One region of the Metabacillus sp. 22489 genome, then DNA from elsewhere that is predicted to be linked to it. Evidence: riboswitches for the same ligand, from Rfam matches in the RefSeq annotation. Region 1 holds a riboswitch; the other holds the start of a gene.
What was found. Region 1 has a riboswitch for lysine ahead of ACTJJ9_RS13105 (transporter substrate-binding domain-containing protein). Riboswitches for the same ligand answer to the same signal wherever they lie in the genome.

Region 2: it holds a riboswitch for lysine, as region 1 does, so the genes downstream of both, ACTJJ9_RS07075 (aspartate kinase) here and ACTJJ9_RS13105 (transporter substrate-binding domain-containing protein) in region 1, are expected to answer to the same signal.

Annotation. Positions count from the first base shown of each region.
Region 1 is NZ_JBQENT010000020.1:2,029-9,978, reverse strand. It holds gene ACTJJ9_RS13115 (HAD family hydrolase) at 1-576, shown strand, start outside; gene ACTJJ9_RS13110 (hypothetical protein) at 842-1,687, shown strand; lysine riboswitch at 1,907-2,090, shown strand; gene ACTJJ9_RS13105 (transporter substrate-binding domain-containing protein) at 2,195-3,031, shown strand; gene ACTJJ9_RS13100 (amino acid ABC transporter permease) at 3,316-4,068, shown strand; gene ACTJJ9_RS13095 (amino acid ABC transporter ATP-binding protein) at 4,090-4,824, shown strand; gene ACTJJ9_RS13090 (autoinducer 2 ABC transporter substrate-binding protein) at 5,313-6,353, shown strand; gene ACTJJ9_RS13085 (cache domain-containing sensor histidine kinase) at 6,343-7,950, shown strand, end outside.
Region 2 is NZ_JBQENT010000008.1:74,241-82,190, reverse strand. It holds gene sdhA (succinate dehydrogenase flavoprotein subunit) at 1-402, opposite strand, end outside; gene ACTJJ9_RS07085 (succinate dehydrogenase cytochrome b558 subunit) at 445-1,053, opposite strand; gene ACTJJ9_RS07080 (YslB family protein) at 1,435-1,923, shown strand; gene ACTJJ9_RS07075 (aspartate kinase) at 2,028-3,257, opposite strand; lysine riboswitch at 3,424-3,604, opposite strand; gene uvrC (excinuclease ABC subunit UvrC) at 3,699-5,474, opposite strand; gene trxA (thioredoxin) at 5,695-6,009, opposite strand; gene ACTJJ9_RS07060 (electron transfer flavoprotein subunit alpha/FixB family protein) at 6,168-7,151, opposite strand; gene ACTJJ9_RS07055 (electron transfer flavoprotein subunit beta/FixA family protein) at 7,199-7,950, opposite strand, start outside.

The sequences.
Region 1 (7,950 bases):
GTAATTAACAAAGCTCGAGATTTTAAAATCTATTATGAGCTTTTCCCTTATGGAGCATCGCGAATTACATTAAAACAGGACAAGCAGTATGTTTTGGATGAAATACGTGATCCAAAACCAGAAAGTGTTGGAATTAATGAATGGCTTTCCCGTAAGCAAGCGATAAAAGAAGAAATTGATTGGGCAGAGGAATTAGTAGGGAATAAATTCTCTAAATTTTATTTTTTTGCTAGAACAAAGGAGCATATTAAGCAATGGATTAATGAGCTTGAGCAATTAAAGAAGGAAATTGACTTTTCAATGTCACCCTCCTCACTGCATAATGTTGAATTAATGGTTGCCGATGTAAATAAAGCAACAGGTATTCAGCAGATGCTTACAAGATTTAATCTATCAGAGAAAGATATTATGGCAATTGGAGATAGCAACAATGATATTCCAATGCTCCAATATGTGGGCTTTGCTGTTGCAATGAAAAATGCACCAGAACATATTAAAGAACTTGCCAATGAAGTAACTGATTTCACTTGTGATGAAGATGGTGTTTATCATTATCTTAAATCACGATTATTTTAGTAGTATAGATGTGAATTAATTTTTAGTAGCTGTCTTTGAATGAGAGACAGCTTTATTGTTTCAAAATGATTTTTAGTCTAAAAAAAGTAATCATTGTCCAATGCGTTTTATCTGTTAAATATTGATTATTATAGTGAAGTAAGTTGTTGGTGGGAAAATCATTCTTTGTTTCACCCTCCTGGTAAAAAATGAACTTTTAACCTAAGCATTTTGCCTGCATATACTTTTAATAGCACGGAAAATGTGATTGGTGGGATGATGATACATGAAAGAGCAGAGATGGTTAACATGTTATCCAAATAATTGGTATATTGCAGGTAGAAATAGTTTTTATGATGCAGGTAAGAGTATGGAAAATGTCGCTAGAGATCCTTTTACCTATCAGGATTCGAGGTGGCAAGGAACCTATCGAAGACAAATGAACACCATTTTAGCACAAAAAATTGGTGATGTTGATGGAGATGGGGTAGGTGATCACGTCATTCTTTCCGGTAGAAAAACACCAGATAGTCCATATTTACAAGATCTTACCTTGGTTGTACAAAATGGACGTACTCAAAAGCAAACACAAATCCCATTACAACATAATCAAGGTTATAATCCAACCTTATTTCTTGGTGACTTTACAGGTGATAGAGCGGAGGATATTTTAGTCATTTCTGACACGGGTGGAAGTGGTGGAACAATTTATGCAGAATTGTTTATGTACCATCGTGGACAATATAAAGAGATTTTTCATGATGAAGAATTCAATAAAAGGTTTAAGTATAATGTAGCTTATCAAGATCACTATAAAGTGAATGTAACTAGCCTTGAATTAAAGGAAAAGTATATTCTTGATTTACAGTATAAGGGAACTGAATATTTAAACGAAATATATACTAATCAAGGAAAGTTAAAGAAGCCGATCAATGGATGGGTCAATCCATTATCAGGACTTTATCCAATTGATTTTAATCGAGATGGGATTTATGAGCTTTTGGCCTATCAAAGAATTGCAGGTCAATACAATGCAGATTCATTAGGCTTTATTCAAACGACCTTAGCGTGGAAAGGGCAAAGGTTTGATCCGACAAGACAGGATATTGCCATTGTTGGTGGAGAATTGTAGAAATGTATGTAGATAAATACCTATTACCTAAAAAGGGAAGAAAAACGAATAAACTTTTCGAGAAATAATATTATATAAAAATGCATGACATATGTTAATTAAGTTGTAAGAAAATATTCCCAGCTTTAAAACTATTGTATCATAGTTTTAAAGCTTGACAGAATGCTATAGTTATTGTAGCCTAGTAAATAGAAAATTGAATGAAAAATCCTCACTACTATGTGAGGTAGAGGCGCGATATTTAACAGTCTTAAGTGGAGTTTGAGAAGCAATGAAGCTTTTGAGAAGGAAATGTCGCCGAAGTGAGTAGGATTATCTCGGGACTACTTGCTGGGCCTGCAGTGAATAACTGTAGGACTGTCTCAATAAACTCCCCAGTTTATTGAGTTGTGCTATCTCATTTGGGAATAAGAGGGATTTAGGGCAACGACAATAAAGTGCGATCTGAGTTTATCTCGGGTCGCTTTTTGTATTTATATGCCTAATTAACAAGGAGGAGAAGGAAACATGAGAAAAAAAGTATCACTATTTTTCGTATTGCTATTATCAGCAATGATTGTATTAGCCGGTTGTGGATCAAATGATGATTCAAATGCAGGGAGCTCTGATAAAGATACATTTAAAGTAGGTCTTGAAGCAGGCTATGCACCGTTTAACTGGACACAAAACGATGATTCAAACGGCGCTGTGAAAATTGCAGGAACATCAGAATATGCTGGTGGGTATGATGTTGAAATTGCGAAAAAAATTGCCGATGGACTTGGGAAAAAACTAGAAATTGTTAAAACAGAATGGGATGGGCTTGTTCCTGCATTAACATCAGGGAAAATCGATGCGATTATCGCTGGGATGTCCCCAACGGCAGAACGTAAAAAGACAATCGATTTTTCTGATAACTATTACAAATCAAATCTTGTAATGGTCGTTAAAAAAGGGAGCAAATATGAAGGAGCTACTTCAATCCAAGATTTCAAAGGTGCGAAAGTAACTGCCCAATTAAATACATTCCACTACTCAGTTATTGATCAAATTGAAGGTGTTTCAAAGGAAACAGCTATGGACAACTTCCCGGCAATGCGGGTAGCGCTTGAATCAGGTATTATCGATGGGTATGTTTCAGAGCGTCCTGAAGCAGTAAGTGCATCTGATGCAAATGAAAACTTTGCAATGGTTGAATTCGAAGATGGCTTTGAAACTTCAGAAGATGATACAGCAATCGCCGTTGGTCTTGAAAAAGATAGTGAATTAACTGACAAGATTAACGAAATTTTAAAAGGTATTTCTGAAGACGAGCGTACAGAAATAATGGATGCTGCGATTAAAACCCAACCTGCAGCACAATAAAGTTGGGAAAAGTGCTCTCTCAAAAATAAAGGGTCAGATCACTGGAACAAAATATATAGGACCTAAGTTTTACCATTCTATATATTGCTGTTTGTTACAGGGGTCAGACCCTTTTGAGACAGCCAATTATTACTTTTTTAGTGTATCGTGACAAGCGCGAGGCTAGAAGGGATAAGCAACATAAGAATGGAAGGTTTATCATACCTTCTATTCTTATGTGTCTTATTTTCTTAAAGCTATAAATAAGACGCTTGCACATTTTGGATGATAAAAGGGGGAGAAAGATGAGCTTCGAGTGGATTATAAAAATTATCTCCGAAAACTGGATGATGTTCCTTAAAGGAGCAGGGATGACTCTTTTCATTGCTCTCATCGGAACAATTATTGGTGCAGCGATCGGATTATTTGCAGGGGTTATTAGAACAATACCAGTCCCTGAACGTGGATTAAAAAAAGTACTTCTGAAAATAATTAATATCATTTTATCAATATATATTGAGTTTTTCCGCGGAACACCAATGATCGTTCAAGCTATGGTTATTTATTACGGTTCTGCTATGGCATTTAATATCGATATGAATCCATTGCTTGCAGCTGTTATCGTCGTTTCGATTAATACAGGTGCATATATGGCAGAAATTGTCCGCGGTGGTGTCGTATCAATCGAAAAAGGACAATTTGAAGCAGCACAGGCAATTGGGATGAATCATTTCCAAACAATGTGGAATGTCGTGTTACCTCAGGTTATCCGCAACATTTTACCGGCAACTGGTAACCAATTTGTCATTAATATTAAAGATACATCTGTGTTGAACGTTATTTCGGTTTCAGAGTTGTATTTCTTAACAAAATCTGTCGCTGGTAACAATTTTAGATATTTCGAATCATTCTTTGTCGCATGTTTAATCTATTTTGTCATGACATTTATTGTGACAAGAATTCTTTTATATTTAGAAAGAAGACTAGAGGGTTCAGAAAATTACACAATAATAGGCTCGGAAAACCAATTAAAAACTACACATACTAAAGGGATGTAATTTTTCAAAGGAGGCGAGGACATGGAAAAGGTAATTGAAATCCAGCATTTGAGCAAATCCTTTGGAACTCATGAGGTATTAAAGGATATTGACTTTTCAGTAAGTAAAGGAGAAGTCGTAAGTATTATCGGTTCATCAGGGTCTGGTAAATCAACGCTTCTTCGCTGTATTAATTTATTAGAGAAACCAAGTGGCGGCCAAATTATCTATAATGGAGAAAATATATTAGATGATAATCATGATATTTTTATGTACCGCAGAAAGCTAGGGATGGTTTTTCAACAGTTTAATTTGTTTAACAACCACAATGTTCTTAACAATTGTATCGTTGGACAAGTCAAAGTATTAAAACGTTCTAAAGAAGAAGCAGAGCAAGTAGCAATGAAATATTTGAAAATCGTTGGCATGGACAAATACGTCAATGCGAAGCCAAAGCAGTTATCAGGTGGACAAAAGCAGCGTGTAGCGATTGCGCGAGCTCTTTCAATGGACCCAGATGTGATGCTATTTGATGAACCAACATCAGCGCTAGATCCAGAAATGGTTGGTGAGGTTTTAAAGGTCATGAAGGAGCTAGCTCATACTGGTTTGACGATGCTTATTGTTACTCATGAAATGGAATTTGCCAGGGAGGTTTCTGACCGAATCGTCTTTATGGACAAAGGAGTCATTGCAGAGGAAGGAGCACCAGAGCAAATTTTCAATAATCCGACCCAGGAACGAACAAAGGAATTTTTAAAACGGACCTTAAAATAAACTGAACACCTCCAAGGGTACTTAGTGACTCGTGGAGGTGTTTTTCTATGAAGTGAAACTTTTGAATGATATCATTGGATAAAATAAATACTTAACTGCAATTATATTATGTAAACTTTTAGATTTTCTCCTTGTACAATGTGTAATGATAGGTTTAAAATAAGTTGTTTTGAAAATAAAAAGTGACTATTGAAGCAGGTTTAACAGGAAAATGACATACCCTAATGCCTCCATCCGATTATTTTCCTGTAAACTTTTTATTGTTGACAGATTTTGTTGAAAAAGAGAAACTTATTTTTGAAGTGAATAAGAATATCGTAGGTTTTAAGAAATCGATACCATATCCTGTAAGGTATTATTAATAGGAAGCTATTCCATTGGTTAGGAAAAATGAAAGCGCTATAAATTTATGTATTAAGAGAAATTTATAGGAATATATCTCATTTCACTTTTTATAATAAAGAATCATGATAACAGGGAGGATTATGATGACGTCTAGACTACTATTGCTCCTCATGTTTTTTCCTTTATTAACAGGATGTTTTGGGATGTTATCAGATCGAAACAAATATGAGGTCATCTATGATGGGGAAGATAAACACGAAGAAGCAAATAGCCAATCAACAAGTAAGTATACCGTTGCGATCATACCTAAGGTTGATGGAATTCCTTATTTCAATGCTGCAGAAGAAGGGGCAATAGAGGCAGGCTCTGATATGGGGATTAATGTCCTTTATCAGGGACCAATTATGATGGATTGGAAACAACAGGTAGAATTGATTGAAGGTTTTATTGAGATGGGTGTGGATGCTATTGCGGTGTCGGCAATTGATCCGGAAAAAATTGGTCCTGCTATGGAGAAAGCAAAAGAAAGGGGAATCAAGGTTTTTACGTGGGACTCCGATACGAATCCAAAGTACCGACAATTATATATTAGTATGGTTGACCCCGAGATTATTGGTAGACATGTAGTTGATATATTAGCAGCACAACTTGAAGAAAAGGGAAAATATGCAATCATAACTGACTCAAGTGAGGCGGCTAATTCGAATGGATGGATAAGGTGGATGAAAATTCACCAATTGGAGAATTATCCGGAAATGTCACTTGTTGAAATTATAGAAGCAGAAGATAACCCAAATAAGGCATATTCAGCAGCTAAACAGCTCTTGACTAAGTATCCGGACATAAAAGGGATAATTGGTAGCACTTCTGTTGGACCTCCTGCAGCAGCACAAGCTGTAAAAGACTTAAAGAAAGTAGGAAAGGTAAAAGTAGTAGGACTATCTACACCAAACCTGATGCGAACTTTTATAAAAGATGGTTCTGCTGAAATGATTACACTTTGGAGTCCAAAACGTCTAGGCTATTTAACAGTAAGTGTGATGAAGGAAAGCTTAGACGGAAAACCAATAACAGATAACCAACGATTGCCAAATGTAGGTGTTGTAAAAGTTGAGGATGATACGATCATTATGGGCAACCCAATAGATATAACAAAGGAGAATATCGACGAATATGATTTTTAAAAAATGGGAGACAAAAGGAATCATCAATCTACCATTAAAAACGAAGCTTTTGATCACATATGTTCTCCTAACCTTTATACCAATGGCTTTTTTAGGATTAGCAATCTACTATCAAAATATAAAATCTATTGAAGAAGAAGTTGGGGAATATATTCCTAGACTTCTAAAGCAAGCGAATCAAAATATTGAGAATGAGATAAGTGATTTAGAAAATCTGTCTAATTTAATTTATAATTCTAGTGATGTTCTTAAAGTATTACGCGGTAGTCCCTACCAAGAAAAATCTGCTTTGCTAGAAGATAAATTTACGGTAGAAAATTTTTTGTCAAATACGTATTTAGATGGAACAAATTCAGATATACTTGGTGCCTTTTTGCTATCGAATAACCGAACTTTTATTAGCACGAAACTGAATTATGAAGGTTTTAATTTTGAAAATGAATTTCTTCCATATGGTGAGCCACATGATTTTGATGCAAATGTTAAAATTCTGCTGCCTCATCAAGTTGACTTAACGTTTCAGGGAAATCCACCATATATACTTCTTGTTAAAAATATTAAAGATTTAGATAATCGAAATAATCTTGGTACATTGATTTTAGCCGTACAAGTTAACTTTATTAAAGAAGTTCTTAAAGATGTTGACGAAGAAGAGAATGCAACGATGTGGATGATGGATCAGCAGGGGCAAATTATTTTTCACACTGATCAAGCCAAGATCGGTAAAGTTTATACAGAGTTGAATCATTTTCCGCTGCTAAACGGAAGCTTTCGGACGACAACTGCTAATGACAGGACATTAATTAGTGTCAATCAATCTCATAAAAATAAATGGATTGTCGTCCATAGTATCCCACTAAAATATTTAACAGAAGGAACAGATGTAGTAAGAAATGTTAGTATTATTATCTTTCTTGTGCTTGTGGCGATAACAACCGTTATTTCAATTATTCTTGCATGGACCGTTACGAAGCCACTTCATGTATTAGCAGGGGTCATGAAAGATGTTGAGAAAGGGAATTTAGATGTGGAAATTCCAATAAAATCTAAGGATGAGGTAGGGATCCTTGCTAGTAGTTTTCGATCAATGATCCATAGAATTAGAGAATTAATAAAAAAGAATTACCAAATTAAATTAAATCAAAAGGAAGCAGAACTATATGCCCTCCAATCTCAAATAAACCCACATTTTATTTATAATACACTTGAGACAATAGGAGCATCAGTAGAAGAAGGAGAACAAGAAATTGTCGTTGAAATGGTTGCGATTCTAGGGAAAATGCTACGGTATTCACTTAGTAATAAGGAAAATCTCGTACCGATACGCAATGAGGTGGAGCATATCCAACATTACTTAACTTTGCAAAAATATCGTTTTGAGGAAAGAATCCAATTTGAGATTGACAATGAGCTTGAAAATAAAGATTACTATACACCAAAGTTTATTCTTCAGCCAATCGTCGAAAATGCTGTCAAATATGGAATGCAATCAAGAAGAATGCTTCAGTTATCGATTTTTATCAAAAAGGTTCTCGAACAAAGCGGGAAGGAATATATCGAATTCAACATTAGTGATAACGGACCGGGTATTGAAAAG
Region 2 (7,950 bases), on a different contig from region 1:
CTGCTGTCCAGTCGTAGCTCCTGCAAATGCTGTTCTGTGGTATTGCGTACCTCCAAAACGTCTAAAGTCTAATAATCCTTCAGGCGTCCTGTTAAACATTACACCCATTCGGTCAAATAAGTGTATGATAGATGGTGCCGCCTCTGCTAAAGCCTTTACAGGAGGCTGATTTGCTAGGAAGTCTCCTCCATAAACAGTGTCATCAAAATGTTCCCAAGGAGAGTCTCCTTCCCCTTTTGTATTAACAGCACCATTTATTCCACCCTGTGCACATACAGAGTGAGAACGTTTCACTGGTACTAATGAAAACAAATCTACTTGAACGCCAGCTTCTGCTGCCTTCATTGTCGCCATTAAACCAGCTAGTCCGCCACCGACAACAATAATCTTATTTTTACTCATTAACCCCACTCCTTTTAATCGCTTCTATTGATAAGATCTCGATTAGACGAATGCAAAGATTGCTCGAACACCTACAATTGAAAGCGCTAAAAATATTGCAAGCGTTACATATGTGGAAATCTGTTGTGAGCGAGGAGTAACTGTAATTCCCCAGCTTACTGCAAATGACCATAATCCATTAGAAAAATGGAAAATTGTAGATATAACACCAACTAAATAGAATACTAGCATAATAGGACTACTTAAAATAGAAGCCATCATATCATAGTTCACTTCTTGTCCAAATGCTGCAGCTATTCTCGTTTCCCAAACGTGCCAAGCAATAAAAATAAAAGTGATAATTCCTGAAACACGTTGAAGCAAAAATAGCCAATTTCTTAAGTAGCCATAGTTCGTTACATTGTTTTTTGCAGTAAATGCAATATAAACACCATAAATTGCATGGTATAAAAGTGGAAGGAAAATAATAAAAATTTCCAACGCATACCTGAATGGTAGCATTTCCATAAAATGTGCTGCCTTGTTAAATGCTTCAGCACCTCTTGTAGCAAAGTGATTGACAACAAGATGCTGAACTAAAAACAGCCCTACAGGAATGACGCCTAATAAAGAGTGCAGTCTTCGATTTACAAACTCTTTGTTTCCAGCCATTAAACATACCCCCTAGTTTCAATAATACACCCGCTTTTTGATTCACTAATTTCTTTTATTAGCCCAAATTTTTTCCAAATAAAAATTAAAACTTTATTCTATGAATATATGGAAATATAAATGGGTTTTACAGGTCATAAAAATTTTTGTTACAACAACTTTTACAAGTTAAATGTGACAAATTCATTTTACTCCCATAAAAGAACAGCGTCAAGAAAACGCGTACATAAATTATAATTTTTCGATAAGTCGGAAATTACTTTAAATTTATTTTATCAGTATATTTAAAAGATCATAAGGTTTATTTCAATTTTAGTTAATATTACATGTTTTTCATAATCGTTCTTGTTATATAATAAACGATAGAAAGAGGGGAATACCGTGAATAAACAATCCATACAATTGACAAACGAAGAATTAAAAGAATTACAGACGCCTGCCTTTGGATATGAACTAATCCGAGAAGTCTTAATACCAACTATTTTAGGTAAGGACTACTCCAATATGCTTTATTGGGCAGGGAAGGAACTAGCAAGAAAATATCCGCTTAGCTCAACAGAAGAAATGATATCTTTCTTTGAAAATGCCGGCTGGGGAAATTTAACTGTATTAAGTCTAAACAAAAACGAAATGGAGTTGGAGCTTAGTGGTGATCTCATTTCATTACGTTTAGGCAAAGATAATGATTGCAGTTTCCAATTGGAAGCTGGATTTATAGCCGAGCAACTTCAAACAATTAATAGCTATATTACCGAAACTCATGAGCAAATCAAAAAGCGTGCTAAAAAAGTCATTTTTACTGCTAAATGGGATCATAAAGATAAGATTGAATCAGCGCCAATTGTCGGAAAACGTTCTGAACGAAAATGACGAAAATAGATAGTAGTAAAAAGAACTTTATTTTAATGACAATAGTACATTTGCTCTATTCTTACATAAAGGGTCTATCCATTGATAGACCCTATTCTTTCTTTTTATACTTGTGAAGCTTCTTTCGAAAGCTCAAACGTACTATGTAGAGCATCTACTGCTGTAACCATTTGTTCACCTGAAATGACAGTTGATACTTTAATTTCAGAGGTACTAACCATTTTTACATCAATTCCATTATCAGCTAATACTGAAAACATCCGAGCAGCAACTCCTGGATTTGACACCATACCTGATCCTACAATTGAGACTTTTGCAAGATTGGATTCAGATTCAATTTTTTCATATTTCAAACTGCTCTTTTCTTGCTCAAGAATTGAAATCGTCTCGTCAAGATCACTTGTTTTTATTGAAAAGGAGATGATTGTTTTTTTATCATTCGTTGTGCTCTGAATAATAATATCAACATTTAAACCATGACTTGCCAACGTTGAAAAAATTGTAGAAAGTGTCGTTAATTCATTTGGAAGTCCTATAACCGATACTCTTGTTACCTGATCCTCAAATGCAATTCCTTTTACGATTAAGTTTTCCTCCATACTCGTTTCCTCCTCAACAATTGTTCCTCTTTCATCTTCCATACTTGAACGTACTTCTAAAGGTATTTTATAATTCTTTGCAAATTCTACTGCACGTGGATGAAGTACACCTGCACCTAAATTAGCTAACTCTAACATTTCATCGTATGAAATTGCCGCTAATTTCCGTGCATTTTTCACTACTCTAGGGTCAGTAGTAAATACACCTGTTACATCCGTATAAATATCACATTTATCTGCTTCTAAAGCAGCAGCTAAAGCAACTGCGGTTGTATCAGAACCACCTCTTCCAAGCGTCGTAATCTGGCCATCCTTTGTGGCTCCTTGAAATCCAGCGACAACAACGATTTTTCCTCTATCTAATTCTGTTTTTATTTTTTCCGGATTAATATTTGTAATTCTTGCATTCCCATGCTGTTCTTCTGTTTCAATACCTGCCTGCCATCCAGTATAAGAAATTGCCTCATATCCCTTTTCCATTAAGGCTAATGCTAGAAGGGATATCGTTACTTGTTCTCCTGTCGTAAGGAGCATATCCAATTCTCTTTTACTTGGTTTTGATGTTATTTTCCCTGCTAAATCAACTAATTGATCTGTTGACTTTCCCATCGCAGATACAACAACAACCACTTGATTTCCTCTTTGTTTTTCTTGAATTACACGATTAGCAACATGCATTATTCTTTCAGCAGATCCAACAGATGTTCCACCGAATTTTTGGACAATGATTCCCAACACAATCTCACCCTTCATTGATTATTCTAATGTTCAGTCATGTATGATAGAAGGCATAAAAGCTACTACTAACCGTTTACTCATTTTCTAAAAAAGCAACAAAAAAAGCAATGAGATATTAATATCCCATTGCTATACAAAACGAAAATAATAAACTTCGCTTTCACAATGAGATAGCTCTCCAAGAAATTACATTTTCTTGACAGTTTTACATCTGTTAAATGTAAAACCAGCCATTATAGCAATGGTACTATAACAGCTTCGGCAAAATTCCCTTTCACCAGCTTTCATTGGAGACCATCCTCCTCAAACAGGCTACTCTTGAATTTCGCACCTCTACCTTCATTCAATAAATAACGATCATACTATGAAATTACTAACAAGATTATCAAACTTTAATGAAAAGTGCAAGCACTTTAACAATACCACAAAAACTTCAATCTATTTGTCACTCAAATGCTCAAAGATTTGCTTTGCAATATTCTCAGGCATCCCAGCTTCTTTGAATTGTTCAACATCTGCTTCTTTCATCTTTTTCAATGATCCAAAATGCTTAAGCAACATTTTTTTCCGCTGTGCACCGACACCAGGAATATCATCCAAAATGGATTGAAAGGCACTTTTCCCGCGGAGCTGTCTATGAAAGGTAATCGCAAACCGATGAACCTCGTCTTGAATTCTTTGCAATAAATAAAATTCTTGACTGTTCCTATTAAGGGGAATAAATTCAGGAGGTGAGCCGATTATTAGTTCTGAAGTTCTATGTTTATCATCCTTCACAAGACCTGCGATTGGAATGTCTAGACCTAACTCATTTTCTAGGACATCCTGTGCTGCAGCTAAATGCCCTTTACCACCATCTATAATAATTAAATCTGGAAGTGGTAAATCCTCCTTTAATACACGACTATATCTACGTCGTACAACCTCTCTCATTGATTCATAATCATCAGGTCCTTTTACACCTTTGATTTTATACTTACGATAATATTTTTTTGCAGGCTTACCATCTTCAAATACTACCATCGCCGATACTGGATCTGTTCCTTGAATATTTGAATTATCAAACGCCTCTATTCGATGAGGAGTATGGATACCTAGTTTATCTCCAAGGTTTTCAACAGCTTTAATAGTACGTTCCTCATCTCTTTCAATAAGTGAAAACTTTTCCTGCAAGGCAATCTTCGCATTTTTGTGCGCAAGTAATATTAAATCCTTCTTTTTACCGCGTTTTGGCTGAAGAGCTGATACATCTAACAGCTGTTCAACTAATTTAATTTCAACACTATCAGGTAGTAAAATCTCTTTTGGTAAAAAATGATTTGCTTTTGAATAAAATTGTCCAATAAAGGTTAGAAATTCTTGTTCTGGGCTATCATAAATTGGAAACATTGACACATCGCGTTCAATTAATTTCCCTTGTCTAATAAAAAATACTTGGACACACATCCATCCTTTATCATAAGCATACCCAAAGACATCTCTATCAACAAAATCATTCATTGTCATTTTTTGTTTTTCCATCGTCGCTTCAATGTGAATAATTTGATCTCGATACTCCTGTGCACGTTCAAATTCTAATTGCTCTGCAGCCGTAGTCATTTTCTCTTGGAGCTCTTCTTTTATCTTTTTATATCCACCATTTAAAAATTTAGTAATTTCCTCAACCATTTCTCGATTCGTTTCTTCTGATATATCATTTACACATGGAGCTAGGCATTGACCCATATGATAATATAGACATACCCGATCAGGCATTGTTGAACATTTACGAAGAGGGTATAATCGGTCCAATAATTTAATAGTTTCTCTCGCTGACTGTACATTTGGATAAGGACCAAAGTACTTTCCTTTATCCTTTTTTACTTGTCTCGTTGCAATTAATCGAGGATGACGTTCATTTGTTATTTTAATAAACGGATATGTTTTGTCATCCTTTAGCATTACATTATATTTTGGATCATATTTTTTTATAAGATTCAATTCTAAAATTAATGCTTCTATATTCGAGGACGTTACAATGTATTCAAAATCAACAATCTCATTCACTAAACGAAGTGTTTTTCCGTCATGTGATCCTGTAAAATACGAACGAACACGATTTTTTAATACTTTTGCCTTCCCTACATAAATGACCGTACCTTGGCGATCTTTCATGATATAGCATCCTGGTTGATCAGGAAGAAGTGCAAGCTTTTCCTTTATATGATCAATCATAGCAAACACTCCTTTTTTCAAATTTTATAGACGTTAATCCGCAAACATAATCGTATTCGATAAAATTATATTGGCGGATTACAGTCCATAACAAAAAACAAAACACCTCTTTATCGTATCAGATTTCGCTCATTTCAGCTATGTTAACTATACGTAATCAATGCAAAGTTTTCCTTTAAGCAGATTAAAAAAAGGACTGACAAATGTCAATCCAATTTTTTTAAACATGTTTATTTAAAACATCAGCCAATGCTTCTTTTGGTTGATAGCCAACAGCTTTATCAACAACTTCTCCATCTTTTAAGACAAGTAGTGTTGGAATACTCATTACACCGTATTTACCAGCTGTTTCTTGGTTTTCGTCAACATCAACTTTTACAATTTTCACTTTATCTCCCATATCAGAATCGAGCTCTTCTAATACTGGAGCAATCATTTTACAAGGTCCGCACCATGGTGCCCAAAAATCAACTAGTACAACACCTTCGCTTGTTTCATTTGTAAATGTTTCATCTGTAACATGTGTTATTGCCATTGTAATTCCTCCTAAAAATTGTGGGGTAAATATGATTAAAGTATAGCATCGACTTTAAAAGTTAGCTATTATTTTGCTTCAAATCTATTTTCCCCTATGTTTCCTGTTCAAAACATGAATTTCATCATTATTAGTTTTTTAATTGATTATAGAGTTTTTTAACTATTTACATTTAGCTTTAACGCCTTAATTTCTTCCGTTAATAATGGGACAACCTCAAATAAATCACCAACAATTCCATAATCAGCCACATTAAAAATATTTGCCTCTGGATCTTTATTGATTGCGACAATAACTTTTGAATTTGACATTCCAGCTAAATGTTGTATTGCCCCGGAAATTCCACAAGCAATATACAGATCAGGCGTCACAACCTTCCCTGTTTGACCTATCTGCAATGAATAGTCACAATAATTAGCATCACATGCCCCACGCGATGCACCTACAGCACCGCCAAGGACATGAGCCAATTCTTTAAGTGGTTCAAATCCTTCTTCACTTTTCACTCCTCGACCACCAGCGATAATCACTTTTGCTTCCGATAAATCAACACTTTCAGTTGCTTTTCGAACAACCTCTTTTACAATTGTCCGTAAATCTTTAATTTCTACCGATAGTGAATGAGTTTCACCTGTCCTTGTATCATCTTTACGTAACGGATTAATATTATTTGGGCGGATTGTCGCAAAGATAAGCCCATCTGTTATAATTTGCTTTTCAAAGGCTTTACCTGAATAAATCGGTCTTGAAAAAATAACATTTCCACCTGTTATTTCAATCGCAGTTACATCAGAAATTAATCCTAATTGTAGCTTTGCAGCAATTTTTGGTGATAAATCCTTACCTAAAGCTGTATGACCTATAATTATTGCTTCCGGATTTTCCTCCTTTATTGTTGCTAATAAAGCTTGTGCATAACCATCTGGAGTATAAGTAGATAATTTTGCATCTTCAACTGTTACGACACGATCTGCTCCATAATGAATTAACTCACTTGCTAATGATGAAATGTTTTCTCCAATTAAAACACTAACAACCTCTCCACCTTCTGAAATCTCCTTCCCCGCAGCGATGACCTCATAAGAAACATTACGCAATACCTGTTCACGTGTCTCTGCCAAAACAAGAATTTTTCTCGCCATTCATTATTCCCCCTATTCATGTTTATCCCGTAAACTGTTAATCCCTGTTAAATAACTTTTGCTTCGTTATGAAGAAGTGAAATTAATTCAGAAACTTGTTCATTTAATTCCCCTTCAAGTATTCTTCCTGCCTCCCTTTTAGCCGGTAAATATATCTCAATCGTTTTTGTCTTTGCTGCAACCTCATCTTCATCGAGATTTAAATCGTCTATTTCAAGCTCATCTAAAGGCTTCTTTTTAGCTTTCATAATCCCAGGTAAAGATGGATACCTCGGCTCATTTAACCCTTGTTGTGCAGTTACTAATAACGGTAATGTCGTTTCAATAACCTCCGAATCCCCTTCTACGTCTCTTACAATCGTTGCAGTATTTCCACTAACTTCAAGCTTCGTAATTGTTGTCACATATGGAATCGTTAATAATTCCGCTAAACGTGGTCCTACCTGACCAGACCCACCATCAATCGCAACATTACCTCCCAAAATAATATCAAACTCAACATCGTTAAAGTACTCTGCAAGTATTCGAGATGTCGTATAAGCATCACACGCTTCGATATCATCCTCGATATTTATCAGCACTGCCTTGTCACAGCCCATTGCTAATGCGGTACGTAATTGTTTTTCAGATTCATCATTTCCAATCGTTATAACCGTTACCTCTCCACCATGGTTATCCCGTAATTTTAGCGCTTCCTCTATTGCGTATTCATCATATGGGTTAATAATAAATTCAGCATCATCTTCAACGATTTGACCATTCTGTAAAACGATCTTTTCTTCTGTATCAAATGTTCTTT